One region of the Bacillus thuringiensis genome, then DNA from elsewhere that is predicted to be linked to it. Evidence: riboswitches for the same ligand, from Rfam matches in the RefSeq annotation. Region 1 holds a riboswitch; each other region holds the start of a gene.

Region 1 (3,290 bases):
ACTGACCAATTTCCTCTAACTGCAACAAAATCACTTGTGACAAGACTTCCTGCCGTTTCAGGTTTGAAATTCATCAATTTTTTCACGTTATGTTTTGTGATTTTATCTAGATACGCCATTAATTTAGCCTGTTTTTCCGGATGAACCGCTAGCAGTAAATCTACTAATTCATCAATCGGTTGTAAATTTAGTAACTTTTTAGCTTTGTTTTCAGATAAGTGAATTAAGATATTATATTTTTCTTCTGCACTCATATATTGAAGAATTTTAGAGCTTTTTAATACAGGAATCGTATTTAGCAATATGACTTGATCTTCAATTGAAAACTCTTTTACTTCTTGTGCAATATCATACGATGGATGACGTAAAACTTTCTCTGCATCCAAGTTATTTTTGGTTATAAGTAATTCCTTTAATAATTTCTTCATGTTAACTCCTCCTCATATTGCTAAGGGAGACTCTAGAGTTTCATGAGTGGTTTTGTTTTATTTTATCTGTCTTAAATTTTTTATTAGAGCAATAATAGTTACATTGCAATCAATTCATTAGTTAGAATTACCTCCTTTTTGAATATAGACAAGATAAAAATAAATAAAATTAAACAGAAAAACCTTTACTCAAAAAGGAGTAAAGGTTTTTTCACAATACAAATAAATGAATATTAAGACAGCTCTACCAAAATCACAGAGGTGCCTTTCTATCAAATCGTATACCACTCCCTCGTTGAGTTTTAGCACTGTATAGCATAGGTTTTTATAACCAGCTACATTAAGAAGGGCCTTAATCCGACCGTTCCTGTTGACCCATTGGCGTCTCTCGACATTTTTGGGCAGCAGCGTTTCTCTATACAGGAGCCTCACCTAACAAAGTTTATTGAATTACTTCAAAATTTAAACCAGAATTTAATATTTGTCAACTGACTTTCAATTCCATTCATAAAAAATCTTTTATAGAAAATGAAATTATATTTTATTATAAATTTAAAATTCCCCTTAAAAAACATAAAATTCAAATAGATTTAATTCGAAGAAACGTTATAAAACTTATGAAACTTATTGTTTTTAATCAAATTCCAACTTTATAACAAATGATAAATAATTAGTCATTCTGTATATCAAAAGAACATTCTAAAAAAATCTTCTTTTATAATTAAAATCTTCTTTACTGTTTATCAAATTTATGTGGTTAAACTACTTAATCAAACGATACACTACAAGTCAAAAATATGTACTTATACGGAATGATTACATACATTTTCTCTTATCATTTCTCAAAGGACTATAAAGCAATAAAATAAATAAAATTAGCAATAGGGTTGCTTGACAAGCAAAAAAAATATATTTATGCTTGCTACACGAAACAAACACATAAAATTTATATTGCTGGACCTGTTAGGTGAGGCTCCTATACAAACACAGGCTATTGCCCAAAAATGTCGAAAGACGCCAATGGGTAGAACAGGAATTGTCGGATTAAGGCTCTTCTTAAGATAGCTAAGTATTGAATTTTCATTACTTTACGTTGTATAGTGCCAAAGCTCTACTAGGGGGAGAAAAGCCTTATTTAGTCATGCCATTTTGAATCCTCCTAGTATGTAACTAGGGGGATTTTTGTATAAGAAAACAGTGTGTAAGCGATAAAATCCTCCTAAACAAAAGTCATATTTAGTAATTGACGAGAACAAGATTCTATTCATTAGCAAATGTAATATTATGTTTTGTTTTAAATCAGGAGGATATTAAAATGAAAAAAATATTAAAACTCGATTATCTATTGCTCCTCCCTCTATTCATAACATGTACTTTAGGTATTATCATGATGTATAGTGCGAGCTCCATTGTCGCTGTCCAACATTACGGTTATAACAGTAGACACTTTGTTGATTCTCAATTAACAAAGCTATTTTTAGGAACAATAGGGTTAATAGTTTGTGCTATTCTCCCATATGATATATGGAAAAAACGGATAGTCTCTATTTGTATTATGGTTGGGGGGATTTTTTTATTAATTATGGTTTTATGGAAAGGAAAAGTGGTAAATAATGCTCAATCATGGATTTTTGGAATACAGCCAGCTGAATTTCTAAAATTAGGAACAATACTTGTAACAGCCCGTTTTTTTGCATTACGACAAGAACAAGCTAAAAATAGCTGGAGTGGTATCGGAAAACTTGTATTATTTTTAGCTACAATTTTTTTTCTTATCTTTAAACAACCAAATTTAGGATCAGCACTTTTAATATTAGGTATAGGTTTTAGTATATTTCTTTGCTCAGGAATAAATATAAATCTACTAATCAAAAGAACTACCATCGGTTCTGTTTTATGGTTACCTATTTTATATTTTTTGATTCAATGTAGTTTATCAGAAGTTCAAAAGACACGTATTACTACGATTTTCAATCCCTTTGTTGATGCACAAGGAAATGGATACCAGCTTGTAAATTCTTTTATTGCCATTGGCTCTGGAGGAATCACTGGACGTGGGTTTGGAAATAGTATACAAAAAACAGGCTATCTTCCGGAACCACACACTGATTTTATAATGGCAATAGTTTCTGAAGAACTAGGGTTTATTGGTGTATTTATTCTATTGGCTGGAGTTTTGACTATAGTACTTCGCGCCTTAAAAATTGCACAATTATGTGTAAATCCATTCGGTAGTTTTATAGCAATTGGTATAGGATGTATGATAGGTATGCAATCTATTGTAAATTTAGGTGGTATCACAGGACTATTCCCTCTTACAGGTACTCCATTTCCATTTGTAAGTTTTGGTGGAAGCTCTTTAATGGTCAATTTAATAGCAATGGGAATGTTAATTAATATTTCAATTTTCAATAAAATAAAATAATTAGGATATGTTTTATGTAACTGAATTCAGAGAGGTTTTATCCATCTTGCCTTAAACAAAGGATAAAATGGAGCTTTCTGTTGCAGGTAAAACATCAGCCCTCTTGATTTACTATCGTTATGGAGCTCAATCCCTTCAACCATTTGGCTTTCGGCCCGCCACCTAACTGTCTACGCTTAAAGACTAACGTTACCTTTAGCCCTTCAAGACTCGCTACGAGCGAATCGCTAGTTCTTACTCGACGGGAATCCCACCCGTTATATGATACGACCTAGGCTCGGTCGCACACCTGCCTCGTGAGTTAATATGAAAATGAAACCCAATGTCTTTCAGGCGAAAGTATAATCTTGGTTTGGAAATATACAACTGTTTGGACATAAAAAAGACCATCGAAATGATGGTCTTGCAGACTGTAGACAAATGCATAAAATAACGGA
Region 2 (3,290 bases), on a different replicon from region 1:
CATAAAATTCATTATCTTCAAATACGGTACCTTCTTCTGTTATCTCCACAACTTCAAGTGGATATTTCACATGTGTCGTACTTACCGATAATGCCACTTCAATAAATTGTTTAATTCCTTTCGGTCCATACACCGTTAAAGGCGTAGTTCCTCCTTGAAATGAACGGCTACCTAATAAACCAGGCAATCCAAAAATATGATCGCCATGTAAATGCGTAATAAATATTTTTTCAATGCGGCGCGGACGTACAGATGTATGTAATATTTGATGTTGCGTGGCCTCGCCACAATCAAATAACCAAGTTTGTCCTCGTTCTTCTAACAATTGTAAAGCAATTGCTGAAACGTTCCTTCCTTTTGAAGGAACACCTGCACCAGTTCCTAAAAATACAAATTCCACTTTCTTTCCTCCAGCTCTAAATATACTCTATCTCTCATCTTACGGAATGTTATTTCAAATGGCAAATTGAATTTACATAACCAATCATCTAGACAACTATATAACACGAACGTTATACTTAAAAAATTTAGCAATCGTTCGTGTTTTGTGTTAAAATGATTATACTACATTTTAAGGGAGCGTTTTATTATGAAAGAAGTATTTCGTTTACAAACTGATTTTTCATCTTCATTTGATCGCTGGGTAAGTTCTTTCGTGTCTGATCACCCAGCACAATTAGAATGGACAACTTTAAAGGAATTAATCCATGAATATACAACATCACATACAAATGATACGTTACCAGCATATATTTCTTCAGCTTTAACATATTACGCCCAACGCGTTTCAACTACAAACAGTTCAGAGATTGTTATTTTTGAAAACCCTACAATCTCGTAATCTATAATAAAAAAGCACTGGTTACAGTGCTTTTTTTATTTATACTTATTTAGCAAATGATTATATTCCGTCCAAAAGTCTGTATACATACTTTGATCAAACTCATCTAAAATTACCTTTTCACTTGATTTATTGAATAATTCTTTTGCTTGTAGCGCAAAAGAAACAATTTGTTTTCTATATTCATTTTCATTTACTTCTATATGAAGCCCTTCATAGTATATAGCCTCTTGATCAGTAGAAATAACTTTGACAAAATCCTTTAAAACCACATTTTCACCTATATGGTTTATAGTCCAATGAATTGAAATTGGGCATCCTAACATGAGCATAGTGCCACATCCGTGCAAAATAAGCCCCTCTTCATTTTCAATATCACAAATATATTCTTTATCTAAAGTTCGTAACAGAGCTAAAGCTGATTCACTTATTCCCCATTCCTCATCCATACCTGTCTGCGTAATAATCGTTCCAGCCACATTTAAATATATTTCTCCATGAGAACATAAATCTTCCTGCTCATTAAACAACCACTTTTGATTCTCAATATTTATAATAAAATTTTGTGGTACCATTACAAATTCCCCTCTTATAAAAATATTTATTTTCCACATTATTTATAATTAATATCATGCATTTCATCCCATATATCTATTATAAATCCATTTAATATTTTAAAAACACAGATAAAAAAGATATTGACACTACGATTTTACAGTGCTAACATTCAACATGTAATTGAATATGGTCTCTGTTAGGTGAGGCTCCTGTATAGAGAAACGCTGCTGCCCAAAAATGTCGAGAGACGCCAATGGGTCAACAGGAAAGGTCGGAATGAAGGCCTTTCTTAACGTAGCTGGTTTCAGTACCTATGCTATACAGTGCTAAAACTCAACGAGGGAGAGGTGCATATATTTTGTCACACACAAAAACTGTTTTTATTTATGTCTACTAACAGTCTTTGTTGTGGACTCTTTTAACTGCGAATTCAGACCTTTACTCGTTTTGAGTAAAGGTCTTTTTACGTATCTATGCACCTTACTATGAAACAAACATAGCATATTCAGAAACTACTAAATTGTACGGAGGTGAGGAACAGTTGGCAATTGATGATTCGGCCCAGATACCCATACGTTTTACATTCATATTTCATCATGTAGGTAGGAAAGAAACTGTTCCTCACCATTTCAAATAGTTAGGTAACAGATTGTTTCCTCCTTCATGACAGAGGAGGAACTACCAATGTTTAATTTACAAAGACAAGAAACAAAGCATGCTTATGAGCAAGATAGCATGAAAACAAATAACGAATTGTTAGTGGAGGTTGCAACACAAGATGTAAGCTCTGCATTAAAACTTTTAGAAACAACACAAGATGGATTATCTAAACAAGAAGCGTCTCGTAGACTTTCTTTATATGGTCCGAACGAAATAGCTCATAATAAAATGGCGCCGTGGTACATTCAATTTCTGTCGGCATTTAAAAATCCATTTATTTTCGTTTTATTAGCTCTTGGAGCACTCTCCTTTTTCACAGATGACATACAAGGAACAATTGTCGTATCTGCAATGGTACTACTTAGTGCAACGATTCGGTTTTCCCAAGAATTTCGTTCTCAAAAAGCTGCCGATAAGTTAAAAGCTATGGTTCGAACAACTGCGAGTGTATTTAGAATAAATGGATTTGTACATGAAATAAAAAATGTAACGAATTTAAATCGAAATTACACAACAGAAATTCCAATTGAGGAACTTGTACCTGGCGATATTATTTCCCTTTCAGCAGGTGATATCGTTCCAGCTGATGTGCGTATTGTATCCGCTAAAGATTTATTTGTTAATCAATCTTCTTTAACAGGGGAAGCACTTCCTGTAGAAAAATACGAACACTGCTACCATACAGAAAATAAGCATATCTTACCGAAAAACATGAAAAAAAATTACAATCCACTCGATATGGAAAACCTTTGTTTCATGGGAACAAATATTGTAAGTGGTAGCGCAAAAGCTGTTGTCATCTCAACAAGTACCGATACGTATTTCGGCTCTTTAGCAAATAAGGTAATCGGAAAGCGTGTAGAAACAAGCTTTGATAAAGGTGTAAACAAAGTAAGCTGGCTCTTAATTACATTCATGCTTATTATGGCGCCTATTGTCCTTCTCATTAATGGATTCACAAAAGGAGATTGGCAAGAAGCTTTCTTCTTCGCTATTGCAGTTGCTGTTGGTCTTACACCAGAAATGTTACCAATGATTGTAACTGCTAATTTAGCTAAAGGTGCCGTTAACATGTCTAAACAAAAAGTAATTGTAAAACAACTAAATTCTATTCAAAACTTAGGTGCTATGAACATTCTTTGTACAGATAAAACCGGAACTTTAACAGAAGATAAAGTTGTCCTTGTTCGTCACTTAGATCCTAGTGGAAATGAATGTAATCGCGTCTTGC
Region 3 (3,290 bases), on a different replicon from region 1:
TAATTATCACTTGTATCTCCCATGAAAGCTTTTGCATGGACGATTTGCCACGGCTCTACACCTTTTTCTTCCATGATTTTCTCCGGTGTGTAATATTCGTAATTTCCAATTCCTTTACGCAGAAGCATAACTGTAACGTTCTTATCAACAAGTTGAAGTAAATCTGTATCACCAGTTAAAATATAAACTTCAGCTTCATTGCAATATTGTTTTGCAAGCGTACCGATACAATCATCGGCTTCGTAGCCTTTCATACCGATAACTGGAATGGATAATTTCGCAGTCATTTCTTGCACTAAATCAAATTGAGGAATTAATTCTTCTGGTGGCGCTGCACGATTTGCTTTATAATTCGAGAACGATTCTGTTCTAAATGTCGTACTTCCCATATCCCAGCATGTAACGATATGTGTTGGTTCGATCGCTTGCGTAGCTGTTAACAAGTGTTTCATATAACCATGAATCCCGTTCGTAGGGGTTCCATCTTGTCGTTTCATAAATTGTCCGTAGACACTTGTTGCGTAAAAAGCACGAAATAATAGTGCCATACCATCAACTAATAATACTTTTTTCATAATTCCTCTCCTATTAAAAAAATAATAACCTCACGTTATCACGTAAGGTTATATAAATAGATTACCATTCTACGTTTTTGCTCAACTTTGTCTATTATACATGGTTTTTGTATATTTAGCACCATTAACACATTAAGACATCCTACTACAACAAGTATGCAATATGCCTGAATACGTATTTTTCCCAGTAGAAACAACGACAGCCTTTGCATTTCCACTAACAATATGCGAACCTTTAAAACATACATTTTCAAGCTCAAGTGGATTATAATCTTTCATCCGTTTTAATGGAATAAATCGTTTACGTTCAAGGTGATAGCAGCTTTCAAACTTCTCTATACTCGCTTCGTTTCCCGTTAACACAGACTCATTCACTAATAAATCATCTGCATAAATAATACGTACATCAGCTGGCACAGCATCTCCAGCCGAAAGAAAAATCATATCTCCAGGTACAAGTTCTTGCACTGGTATCTCCATCATTTTCAGTTCACTATTTAGCCCTGTACTACTAGAACATTCTACTCTAGATACAGTAATCGTTTCACGTTGTAATTCATCACACACACGTTGTTTTGAAAAACCTGGAATCATGCCACCAAGCTTCATCATTACTTCTGCAAGAATTGCTCTTTTTGAAGTTAGTTCGTTTCGGCCATATACTTGAATACGTTTTTGCGCCTCTTTCATTGATAGTCCGTCTCTTGTTGTTTTAAAATATGCAAATACAGATTTTACATCTCTTGTTGCAATTTCAATTAATAAATCTTTATTTTTTTGGAGCATTGTTTGTTCTTTTATTGATTTTTTATTTAGTTTATATGACGTGTTACCCACAGTTTTGTTTGCATATAACATATTATCGTCTCCTCCTTTACAACATAGGAAGAAACGCTTTGTTTCTCAATTTATCCACTTTGCTGTGAAAGTGTCTAGCGCTTTATAAACGCTACATTGTGATAAATATAGAGGGAGGAACAAATCGTTTCCTGCCTACATCATATATTTTTGATTTGAAGTATATGGGTAACGGAACCGAGTCAGAATTTGACATGCTCCTCACCTCCTCGTTTAATTTTATATTTTATACTATGATATTACTCATAGCTTGGTAACAAAAAAGACCCCTACCCTTAAGAGAGTAGTGGCCATTACATACACAAATAAACGATTTCTAATATAATTAGAAATCTACGGACCTCTCCCTCGCCGAGTTTTAGCACTGTATAGCATAGGTACATTACCAGCTACGTTAAGAAAAACCTTAATTCGATCATTCCTGTTGACCCATTGGCGTCTCTCGACATTTTTGGGCAGTAGCATTTCTCTATACAGGAGCCTCACCTAACAGAGACTTATTTTCATTACATTGAAAATGTTACTCTTATTTAAATTAGATGTCAACAGTAGCCTACAATTTTTTCAAAAGGTATGGCAAACTAACGTATATAAAGTGAAACTTTAATCAGTGGGGGTTTTGTTCATCCCCCACTGATTATTAGCCCTCACCAATCGGGCTGCCCGGCAAATAGCGGGATAAAATAAAAAACTTTACGTTTAAACGTAAAGTTTTTAATAAGTTATACAACCAGCGATTACAATCCCAATTGAAAGCGATAAAAACATAAGAAAAAGACCGACTGCTTGATTATCTTCTTCGAGACTTTTGTTTATATTAAAGCGTGGTGTAAGCCACTCAGCTAAATAAAAGACGATAATTTGAGCCAAAATCCCAACTGCTCCCCACGAAATCATATCAAGAAGTGAAATTGAATTAGCTGCTGTCGAATATAAAACAATAGCTAACCCAAGTAATCGTCCTCCAAGCACATAGCTTACCGCCTTATTCCCTTGAGCCATTAACTTAAATTCCTTAACTTTCGTTGTCACTTCCATCAAGAACAGACCAATACATAAAAGTCCGAGTGTTACTGCTAGATATAATAAAAAATTAATCATTTTTTCCCCCTCCTTTTTATACCTACCGGTAAATAGTACGATTCATTTCCTGTAATCTTTTCTCCCGCGCGAATACCGATACTACTCGCTTTTCCAGCAATTAAAAACGAACCAAACACATACGACAGTTTCTCCATCCCTTTTTCTGTTTCCAAGGATACGACTGGAAGTTCTATATACTTTTGAAATATCGGCAGTGACGCTTTATACGTTTGGTGTGCATTTTGAAGCATAATATTTTCGTCTTTATCGCGAATCGTAATTGTATCTCCTTCTCTCCCAAATGAAGGTTTTTGAACGAAAGAACCTTTTCCTAAAAATAAATCTGGTTCTAAATATGTAGGTAACATATATTCTTTAATCCACTGTTGTTCCTCATTTGTATAAAAGGCCTCTTCTTCTGCTAACCCCCAAATAAGACACTGAATTGATTTTGGCTGAAGTAAAAATGCTGACAAAGGATTTATTATAAAAAGCTTTCCGGCTTTTACAAGTTGTAACAGTTCCACACCTACCAAATCTCCTGTTTCAGGATCTTGATCCTCAATTAAATCTTCTATCGGATATGTTTGGCGATATAAAACATCAATCTTCGCCCCATCTTTATCGACTAGAGCATCTTTCGTAATTCTAAGTTCTGACATTGGCACTACTTTATTTTCAACATGGCATAACTGACTCAAATACTTAGTCGTATTCCAATCCTCAATATGTTCATGATGTGCTGTAAAAACAACATTTGGATTGTCTAATCCC

The links. A riboswitch is a leader RNA that binds a small molecule or an ion and turns the genes downstream of it on or off. The one in region 1 is predicted to bind magnesium.
Region 2: it holds a riboswitch for magnesium, as region 1 does, so the genes downstream of both, mgtA (magnesium-translocating P-type ATPase) here and AC241_RS28025 (FtsW/RodA/SpoVE family cell cycle protein) in region 1, are expected to answer to the same signal.
Region 3: it holds a riboswitch for magnesium, as region 1 does, so the genes downstream of both, AC241_RS08310 (P-type ATPase actuator domain-containing protein) here and AC241_RS28025 (FtsW/RodA/SpoVE family cell cycle protein) in region 1, are expected to answer to the same signal.

The regions. Positions count from the first base shown of each region.
Region 1 is NZ_CP012100.1:179,443-182,732, forward strand. Features, by position in the region: gene mgtE (magnesium transporter) at 1-428, opposite strand, end outside; M-box (ykoK) riboswitch at 710-875, opposite strand; M-box (ykoK) riboswitch at 1,381-1,557, shown strand; gene AC241_RS28025 (FtsW/RodA/SpoVE family cell cycle protein) at 1,744-2,853, shown strand.
Region 2 is NZ_CP012099.1:3,997,100-4,000,389, forward strand. Features, by position in the region: gene rnz (ribonuclease Z) at 1-400, opposite strand, end outside; gene AC241_RS20495 (DUF3932 family protein) at 590-841, shown strand; gene AC241_RS20500 (hypothetical protein) at 877-1,416, opposite strand; M-box (ykoK) riboswitch at 1,585-1,752, shown strand; gene mgtA (magnesium-translocating P-type ATPase) at 2,084-3,290, shown strand, end outside.
Region 3 is NZ_CP012099.1:1,566,534-1,569,823, reverse strand. Features, by position in the region: gene AC241_RS08315 (5'-3' exonuclease) at 1-575, opposite strand, end outside; gene AC241_RS08310 (P-type ATPase actuator domain-containing protein) at 708-1,433, opposite strand; M-box (ykoK) riboswitch at 1,769-1,934, opposite strand; gene AC241_RS08305 (DUF350 domain-containing protein) at 2,148-2,534, opposite strand; gene AC241_RS08300 (glutathionylspermidine synthase family protein) at 2,531-3,290, opposite strand, start outside.